Regions from separate parts of the Streptomyces sp. BHT-5-2 genome, predicted to be linked through region 1. Evidence: predicted binding sites of a transcription regulator. Region 1 holds the regulator's gene; each other region holds the start of a gene.
What was found. The regulator HrcA, encoded in region 1, represses chaperone genes, less so after heat shock. The targets are predictions, from matches to a motif close to TTNGCACTCNGNNNNNCNGAGTGCNAA.
Positions count from the first base shown of each region.

Region 2: K2224_RS03685 (FmdB family zinc ribbon protein) is a predicted target of HrcA. The motif match lies at 1,390-1,416, and genes of this name have one in related genera.
Region 3: groL (chaperonin GroEL) is a predicted target of HrcA. The motif match lies at 1,952-1,978, and genes of this name have one in related genera.

Region 1 covers NZ_CP081496.1:104,970-108,227, forward strand. The annotation lists gene dnaJ (molecular chaperone DnaJ) at 109-1,245, opposite strand; gene hrcA (heat-inducible transcriptional repressor HrcA) at 1,246-2,262, opposite strand; gene K2224_RS00520 (MBL fold metallo-hydrolase) at 2,585-3,258, shown strand, end outside.
Region 2 covers NZ_CP081496.1:877,649-880,906, reverse strand. The annotation lists gene K2224_RS03690 (S-methyl-5'-thioadenosine phosphorylase) at 38-871, opposite strand; gene K2224_RS03685 (FmdB family zinc ribbon protein) at 1,031-1,378, opposite strand; gene K2224_RS03680 (MFS transporter) at 1,527-2,825, opposite strand; gene K2224_RS03675 (potassium/proton antiporter) at 3,186-3,258, opposite strand, start outside.
Region 3 covers NZ_CP081496.1:2,126,999-2,130,256, reverse strand. The annotation lists gene groL (chaperonin GroEL) at 165-1,787, opposite strand; gene K2224_RS09490 (cold-shock protein) at 2,527-2,730, opposite strand; gene K2224_RS09485 (MoaD/ThiS family protein) at 3,215-3,258, opposite strand, start outside.

The DNA of each region.
Region 1 (3,258 bases):
GGCGCCTACCGCCCGTTGAACGCATCCTTCAGCCGCGAGAACAACCCCTGCTGCCCCGGCTGACCGTGCCTGCCCGGGGGACAACCCCCGGAACCCCCGGCCGGGCGCCTACCGCCCGTTGAACGCATCCTTCAGCCGCGAGAACAACCCCTGCTGCCCCGGCTGGAACTGGCCCTGCGGGCGCTCCTCGCCGCGCAGCTTGGCGAGGCGGCGCAGGAGTTCCTCCTGCTCGGGGTCGAGCTTGCCGGGGGTCTGCACCTCGACGTGGACGATGAGGTCGCCCCGGCCGTTGCCGCGCAGATGGGTCACGCCGCGGCCGTGCAGCGGGATCGACTGGCCGGACTGGGTGCCGGGCCGGACGTCGATCTCCTCCACCCCGTCCAGCGTCTCCAGCGGGCACTTGGTGCCCAGCGCCGCCGCGGTCATCGGGATGGTGACCGTGCAGTGCAGATCGTCGCCGCGGCGCTGGAACACCGGATGGGGCAGCTCGTGGATCTCGACGTAGAGATCGCCGGCGGGACCGCCGCCCGGGCCCACCTCGCCCTCGCCGGCCAGCTGGATCCGGGTGCCGTTGTCGACACCGGCCGGGATCTTGACGGTGAGGGTGCGGCGGGAGCGGACCCGGCCGTCGCCGGCGCACTCGGGGCACGGCGTCGGGACGACCGTGCCGAAGCCCTGGCACTGGGGACAGGGCCGGGAGGTCATGACCTGGCCCAGGAAGGAGCGGGTGACCTGCGAGACCTCGCCGCGGCCGCGGCACATGTCACAGGTCTGCGCCGAGGTGCCCGGCGCCGCGCCCTCGCCGCTGCAGGTGGTGCAGACGACGGCGGTGTCGACCTGGATGTCCTTGGTCGTGCCGAACGCGGCCTCGCTGAGCTCGACGTCCAGACGGATCATGGCGTCCTGGCCGCGGCGGGTGCGCGAGCGCGGGCCGCGCTGCGAGGCTGTGCCGAAGAAGGCGTCCATGATGTCGGAGAAGTTCCCGAAGCCGGCACCGAAGCCGCCCGCGCCACCGGCGCCGCCGGCCTGCGAGAGCGGGTCGCCGCCGAGGTCGTAGACCTGCTTCTTCTGCGGGTCCGACAGCACCTCGTAGGCGGCGTTGATCTCCTTGAACCGCTCCTGGGTCTTGGGATCCGGGTTCACGTCCGGGTGCAGCTCGCGCGCCAGCCGGCGGAACGCCTTCTTGATCTGGTCCTGCGAGGCGTCACGGCTGATGCCGAGGACCGAGTAGTAATCCGTGGCCACTTACGACTCCGCGAGGATTTGTCCGACGTAACGTGCCACTGCGCGTACCGCTCCCATCGTTCCGGGGTAGTCCATGCGGGTCGGTCCGACCACGCCCATTTTCGCGACGGCCTCGTCGCCCGAACCGTATCCGACGGTGACGACCGAGGTGGACGTCAGGCCCTCGTGAGCATTCTCATGCCCGATCCGTACGGTCATGCCCGAGTCCTTGGCCTCCCCGAGCAGCTTGAGCATCACCACATGCTCCTCGAGGGCTTCCAGCACCGGCCGGATGGTCAAGGGGAAATCATGCCCGAAGCGCGTCAGATTGGCGGTGCCGCCGATCATGAGCCGCTCTTCGGTCTCCTCCACCAGAGTCTCCAGCAGTACCGACAGTACTGTCGAGACGGTGGCCCGGTCGTCCTGTTCGAAGGATTCCGGGAGATCCTGCACCAGCTGCGGGACATCCGTGAAACGGCGGCCGACGATCCGGCTGTTGAGCCGGGCGCGCAGGTCCGCCAGGGACGTCTCGCCGAACGGCGTCTGGCAGTCGACGAGCCGCTGCTCGACGCGGCCGGTGTCGGTGATCAGCACCAGCATCAGCCGGGCCGGGGCCAGGGCCAGCAGCTCGACGTGCCGCACCGTGGACCGCGTCAGGGACGGGTACTGCACCACCGCCACCTGGCGGGTCAGCTGCGCCAGCAGGCGCACCGTGCGGCCCACCACGTCGTCCAGGTCGACGGCACCGTCGAGGAAGTTCTGGATCGCGCGGCGCTCGGGGACGGACAGCGGCTTGACGCCGGCGAGCTTGTCGACGAAGAGGCGGTAGCCCTTGTCGGTGGGGATCCGGCCGGCGCTGGTGTGCGGCTGGGCGATGTAGCCCTCGTCCTCCAGGGCCGCCATGTCGTTGCGGACGGTGGCCGGGGAGACGCCGAGCCGGTGCCGCTCGGTGAGCGCCTTGGAACCGACCGGCTCCTCCGTCCCGACGTAGTCCTGGACGATGGCGCGCAGCACTTCGAGCCTGCGTTCACTGAGCATCTCGCCACCTCCAGTCGGCCGTCCCGCCGTGTCGTCTCGTTACTCCTGGCACTCACATGGGCCGAGTGCCAGACCCTGGGCCAGTGTACGGCCGGGTAGCGCGGATGCGGCAAGGGCGGGCGTACTCAGGACTTACCCACCCCCGTGGAATCCGACCCGCGGGCCGCCCCCGGGAAGGCCCGGAGCGGACCCCGGGGAACCCCCGGTCAGGCGCCGCCGCGGCCCCCTAAGGGTCCCGGTCGGTGCCCGTTGCGGGGCCGGCACCGGACCGGCTTCCGCGGTGTGCCCGGCAACGCTATCGCGGGGGCGCTAGCGTCTCGGTATGCGCACCACATGGGAAGAGGCGGGCTGGGAGCGGCTCGGCGAGGGGGTGGTCCGGCGCCGGATGCCGGGCTGGGACGAGACGATCGGTGTGGTCGCCGGTTCGGACGGCGTGTTGATCGTCGACACCGGCGCGACGCTGGGTGCCGGGGCGGAGCTGCGCCGGACGGTGCGCGCGGTGCTCGGCCGCGGTGTGACGCATGTCGCGCTCACCCACCCGCACTTCGACCACGTCCTGGGCACCGCGGCGTTCGCCGGGGTGGAGGTGTTCGGCGCGGCCGGGCTGGGCGAGCTGCTGCGGCGCGACAAGGAGGCGCTGCGGGCCGACGCGGTCCGGCACGGCGTGGACCCGGATGCCGCGGCGGAGGCCGCGGACCTGCTGGTCGTCCCGCGTCACGAGGTGCACGGGCGGCTGGCCGTCGGCCTCGGGGACCGGGAGGTGCTGCTGGCCGACGTGGGGCCCGGTCACACCGGGCACGACCTGGCCGTCCTGGTGCCGGGCCGGGCCGGTGAACGGGGGATCGTCTTCTGCGGCGACCTGGTCGAGGAGTCCGGCGAGCCGCAGGCGGGCCCGGACGCGGTGCCCGGTCGGTGGCCCGCCGCGCTGGACCGGCTGCTGGCGCTGGGCGGCGAGGACGCGGTGTACGTGCCGGGCCACGGCGCCGTGGTCGACGC
Region 2 (3,258 bases), 770 kb from region 1:
GTGGGAACCCGGCCCGCCCCACGCCCGAGAGCTGCCCCTAAGGCAGTTCGATCCCCAGGTCCCACCCCTGGTGCGCGTCCGTGCACGGGCAGGCCCGGTCGGCGGTGGCGGGCAGTGCGGCGACGGTGTCGAAGAGCACCTCGCGCAGCCGGCCGATGTTCTCGCCGAAGACCTTGAGGACCTCCTCGTGGGAGACGCCGTCGCCGGCCTCGGCGCCCGCGTCCAGGTCCGTGACCAGTGTGACCGAGGTGTAGCAGAGGCTCAGCTCGCGAGCCAGGACGGCTTCGGGATGGCCGGTCATGCCCACCACCGACCAGCCCTGGGCGGCGTGCCAGCGCGACTCGGCCCGGGTGGAGAACCGCGGCCCCTCGATCACCACGAGGGTGCCGCCGTCGACCGGCTCCCAGTCGCGGCCGCGCGCGGCCCCGAGTGCGGCCCGGCGGCCGGCGGGGCAGTAGGGGTCGGCGAAGGTGAGGTGGACGACGTTGGGCACACTGCCGTCCGGGAGCGGCTCGCCGTCGAAGTACGTCTGGACGCGGGCCTTGGTGCGGTCCACGAGCTGGTCGGGGACGAGCAGCGTGCCGGGGCCGTACTCGGGTCGCAGGCCGCCGACCGCGCACGGGCCAAGGACCTGGCGGACGCCGAGGGAGCGCAGCGCCCAGAGGTTGGCGCGGTAGTTGATGCGGTGCGGCGGGAGGTGGTGGCCGCGGCCGTGCCGGGGCAGGAACGCGACCGAACGGCCGGCGATCTCGCCGAGGAAGAGGGAGTCGCTGGGGCGCCCGTAGGGGGTGTCCACAGTGATCTCGGTCACGTCGTCCAGGAAGGAGTAGAACCCGGACCCGCCGATAACGCCAATCTCCGCGTCAGCCATGCGGTCACACTATCGGGGCACGGCGGCGCCCCATAGGCCGGTCGTCGAACGGGCCGGTCCGGGAAACGCGGCGGGCCCCGCCGCTCCCTGGTGGGGGAGTGGCGGGGCCCGGAGGTCCGTTCGCCGGCTTCGGTGTACGAGCCGGGCCGTTGCCGCGGGTCAGGCGGCGGAGCCGGCGCCCGCGGAGGCCGTGGACTTGCTGTCCGAGGACGAGGAGGACTTCGAAGAAGACGAAGACGAGGAGTCCGACGAGGTCGTCGAGGACGACGACGAGGTCGAGCCGCTCGACGAAGAGGAGGAGCCGCCGGCCGGGCTGCTGCTGGACGACGAGCCGCGGCTGTCGTTGCGGTAGAAGCCGGAGCCCTTGAAGACGATGCCGACCGCCGAGAACACCTTCTTGAGGCGTCCGCTGCAGCTGGGGCACTCGGTGAGCGCGTCGTCGGTGAACTTCTGCACGGCCTCAAGGCCCTCGCCGCACGCGGTGCACTGGTACTGGTAGGTCGGCACTTGACTTCCTCCTGGCACTCTCACTCATTGAGTGCTAACGACGCTCCATCTTGCAGTATTCCGGCGCGCCCGTCCACCGTGAACGCCCCACGGTGACCGACCCCACGCCCGGCCCCGCGTCGGGCGCGGGGCCCACTCCGCGCGCCGGTCAGGCCCGGCTCAGCTCGCGTTCCCGCTCGTCGGCGGCGGTGTCCACGGAGGCGCCGGCGGCGGCCGCCGACCCGGTGACGACCTTCGACGACCGGGGCGCCAGGTGGACCCGCAGGGCCAGCAGCACCACCAGGGCCAGCGCCGTGCCGGCCAGCGGCACCAGGAAGCCGGAGCTGGGGCCGAAGCGGTCCGCCAGCTGGCCGGCGGAGGTGGCCGCGGCGGCCTGGCCCAGCGCGACCGCGCCGGTCAGCCAGGTGAACGCCTCGGTCCGGGCGCCGGCCGGGACCAGGGACTCCACGAGGGTGTAGCCGGTGATCAGGGCCGGGGCGATGCACAGGCCGACGACCAGGCCGACGGCGCCCAGCAGCGGCACCGCGGTGATCGCCCACAGCGGGGTGGTGGCCAGCGCCAGCAGCCCGTAGGCGACCAGCAGGCGGCGGCGCGGGCCGACCTTCCAGGCGATCGCGCCGCAGGCGACGCCGGCGAGCATGTTGCCGCAGGCGAAGATCCCGTAGAGGACGCCGTTGATGCCGGGCTGGCCGATGTGCTCGGTGAGCGCGGTCAGCGAGACCTGCATGCCGCCGAAGACCGAGCCGATGCCCAGGAACGCCACGATCAGGACGCGCACACCGGGGACGGACAGCGCCGAGACGCGCGGCTGGTCCTCGCCCCGCCCGCGGTGGACGGGCGGCTGGGTGCGCCGCTGCGAGGCGAACAGCAGGCCGCCGGCCAGCGTCAGCGCGGCCTCGGCGACCAGGCCGGCCGCCGGGTGGACGCCGGTGCACAGCGCGGTCGCCAGCACCGGGCCGACGACGAAGGTGAACTCGTCGGTCACCGACTCGAAGGCGGCGGCGGTGGGCATCAGCGGGGTGCCGCCCAGCTTCGCCGCCCAGCGGGCCCGCACCATCGGGCCGACCTGCGGCGTCGAGGCGCCCGTGGGGACGGCGACGGCGATCAGCGCCCACAGGGGCGCGTGGGCCAGGGCCAGGGCGATCAGCGTCGAGACGCCGGCGACGTGCACCAGGACGCCGGGGATCAGTACCGCGCGCTGGCCGAAGCGGTCGGCGAGCTTGCCGCCCTGCGGGGCGAAGAGCGCCATCGAGACACCGGTGGCGGCGGAGACCGTGCCGGCGCTGCCGTAGGAGCCGGTGGTGGACTGGACGAGCAGGACGATGCCGATGGTCAGCATCGCGAACGGCTGCCGGGCCAGGAACCCGGGCAGCAAGAAGGTCCACGCGCCGGGCGTGCGCAACAGTTGTCCGTATCCGGGACGGGAGTCCTTGACCGCGGATGCCACGGCCGGGCCTTTCTGCCGCCTGGTAGCGCGCCGCCCCGCGAGGTCGTCACGGGTGCGCACCGAGAGCTGTCCTCTCGCGCAGGACCGAGTGATACCGCGTGGTCCGCACCGGGAGGTGGCTGCGTGTGGCAGGGGACCGCGGCCGCCGAGCGGTCGCGCCAGCTCTGCGTCAGGCAGAGTTGGTTCGTGATCCGTACAAAATTCCTTCTCGATTGTACAGGTCGAAGGCCGTGAAGCCCTGGGATCAACCAGGGCTTCACGGCCTTTTTCCTTGGTATCCGTGGAGAGATAGCGCACATTCGGAGCCCGGCCGGGCAAGCCGGGCCGGATCCGGGGCGGGCGGGCCGGGGCCCGCCCGGCTCACCCGGCCTCGCGTCGGCGGACGCGCCCCTCCTCGGCCCGCGGCGGCGCGCCGCCGCCCAGCCAGCCGGCC
Region 3 (3,258 bases), 2.0 Mb from region 1:
AGGACGGCAGCGTGGGGGCGGCGACGTGAGGCCACCGCCATCACATCCGCCCCACGCCCCGCACCCCGAGAACGCCGCCGGGGCGGTACCCCCCTGGGAGAGAGGGGTACCGCCCCGGCGAACGGAACGGACGTTGATCTACCGGCGGACGGGGCCGCGGTGGATCAGAAGTCCATGTCACCGCCCGGCATGCCGCCCGGAGCGGCCGCGGCGGCCTTCTCCGGCTTGTCGGCGATGACGGCCTCGGTGGTGAGGAAGAGCGCCGCGATGGAGGCGGCGTTCTGCAGCGCGGAGCGCGTCACCTTGGCCGGGTCGATGATGCCCTCGGCGATCATGTCGACGTAGTCGCCGGTGGCGGCGTTCAGGCCGTGACCCGGGGTCAGGTTGCGCACCTTCTCCACGATGACGCCGCCCTCGAGGCCGGCGTTCACGGAGATCTGCTTGAGCGGGGCCTCCAGGGCCAGCTTCACGGCGGCGGCACCGGTGGCCTCGTCGCCGTCCAGCTCCAGCTTCTCGAAGACCGAGGAAGCCTGCAGCAGGGCCACGCCACCGCCGGCGACGATGCCCTCCTCGACGGCCGCCTTGGCGTTGCGGACGGCGTCCTCGATGCGGTGCTTGCGCTCCTTGAGCTCGACCTCGGTCGCGGCACCGGCCTTGATGACGGCCACGCCGCCGGCCAGCTTCGCCAGGCGCTCCTGGAGCTTCTCGCGGTCGTAGTCCGAGTCGCTGTTCTCGATCTCGGCGCGGATCTGGTTGACCCGGCCCTGGACCTGGTCGCTGTCGCCGGCACCGTCGACGATGGTGGTCTCGTCCTTGGTGATGACGACCTTGCGGGCGCGGCCGAGCAGGTCGAGACCGGCGTTCTCCAGCTTGAGGCCGACCTCCTCGGAGATGACGGTGCCACCGGTGAGGATGGCGATGTCGCCGAGCATGGCCTTGCGGCGGTCACCGAAGCCCGGGGCCTTGACGGCGACGGACTTGAAGGTGCCGCGGATCTTGTTGACGACGAGGGTCGACAGGGCCTCGCCCTCGACGTCCTCGGCGATGATCAGCAGCGGCTTGCCGGACTGCATGACCTTCTCGAGGAGGGGCAGCAGGTCCTTCACGTTGCTGATCTTGGAGTTGACGATGAGGATGTAGGGGTCCTCGAGCGCCGCCTCCATGCGCTCCATGTCGGTCGCGAAGTACGCCGAGATGTAGCCCTTGTCGAAGCGCATACCCTCGGTGAGCTCCAGCTCCAGACCGAAGGTCTGGGACTCCTCGACGGTGATGACGCCTTCCTTGCCGACCTTGTCCATGGCCTCGGCGATGAGCTCGCCGATCTGCGGGTCGGCGGCGGAGATGGACGCGGTGGAGGCGATCTGCTCCTTGGTCTCGATCTCCTTGGCCTGGTCGAGCAGGGCGCCGGAGACGGCCTCGACGGCCTTCTCGATGCCGCGCTTGAGGGCCATCGGGTTGGCGCCGGCGGCGACGTTGCGCAGGCCCTCGCGGACCAGCGCCTGGGCGAGGACGGTCGCGGTCGTCGTGCCGTCACCGGCGACGTCGTCCGTCTTCTTCGCGACCTCCTTGACCAGCTCGGCGCCGATCTTCTCGTACGGGTCCTCCAGCTCGATCTCCTTGGCGATGGAGACACCATCGTTGGTGATCGTGGGGGCGCCCCACTTCTTCTCAAGGACGACGTTGCGGCCCTTGGGGCCGAGGGTGACCTTGACGGCGTCGGCGAGCTGGTTCATACCGCGCTCAAGGCCGCGCCGCGCCTCCTCGTCGAACGCGATGATCTTGGCCATGTGAAGTGGTCCCTCCGGACTGATGGGGGTACCCCCTGCCCGAACAGTGTTGCGAGCCTGGGGGAGGAAGCTCGGGACCGCGCTGGCGCCCGCGACGGACGGCCCACATGCCCTGTGGTTCCTTGCCCCACCTGGCGTGCCGGCCTCACCGACCCGGTCCACATTCAGCACTCTCACTGGGAGAGTGCTAACGCAATGATTAGCACTCGCACCAGGCGAGTGCAAGCGGCTTCGGGGATGTCTCCCGGTGGGGTGCGGTCGGTTGCGGGCCGGCGGACGGGCGTGACGGCGGGCGGTCGCCGGCCCGGGAGGCGGTCGTCCCACGCCTCGTGCGCGCCCGGCACGCCCGCGTGCGCCCGCGCATGGGGCGCGGTCGGCGCGCAGCGGATGGATGCCGCGGACGGCACCCTGCGGGTGGCACCCCGCGCGCCCGCACGGCACGGCGGAACGGTTGCTGCGCGGAGCAGCACGGCGCGGAGCAGTACGGCGGGGGCAGTACGGCGGGGGCAGTACGGCGCGGAGCAGCGCGACCCGAAGAAGCACGGAACGGCGCAGCAGGCCCCGGCCCAGGAGACGCACGCCCCGGCCCCGGGGAAGCACAGGACCAGGGCGAAGGACAGCGCACTACGGCGCGGGGCGGAACAGCACTCCACCGCCACCGCTCCCCCACGACAGAAGGCCCGCAGCCCCGTTCACCGGGGTTGCGGGCCTTCTGCCGACGATGCAGTCGGCCGCCGCCTCAGGCGGTGACCCGGACCATGTCCGCCTGTGGCCCCTTCTGGCCCTGCGAGATCTCGAACTCGACCCGCTGACCCTCCTCAAGGGTGCGGTAACCGTCCATCTGGATCGCGCTGTAGTGGACGAATACATCCGCACCACCGTCGACCGCGATGAAGCCGTACCCCTTCTCCGCGTTGAACCACTTGACGGTGCCCTGAGCCATGCCTAACTCCCCTATTACTGGCCCTTGCGCAGGACCGCACTTCGCGGACCCGGGTCAGACCTCACCCCCCGGGAATGCCCGTGGGGTGTGCGCCGGAACGCGTCGACCGCCGCTGAATGTATCTGGACCAATGCCCAGCGCAACAGGTCAATCGGACGAGAATTCTGGCGCCGGGGAAACGGCCGTATACGCTCAAATGGCGTTATTGCAGCCTGATTCGGGCCGGGAATATGCCGCACAACCGACAAAACGCGCACACAACTTGCGCACAAGTCACCGCGATCTCATATGCGTTCGGCATGCACGCGGGGATAACCGGAGGGGGATCGCCTCAATGGTATCCCCTTTCACCACACGGAATTGCCCCGTCCGTTTAGGTCGGACGGGGCAAATTCCAGTCAGTGCAGAGAAGAGTTGGCGCAAATGCGATCCGTTTCGTTCCGTGTCGATCCGTGTCGTTCCGCGCCGTGCACCCTCGGGCGGGTCAGCAGCCGCCGGCGACCGCCGGGATGATGGAGACGCCCGCCC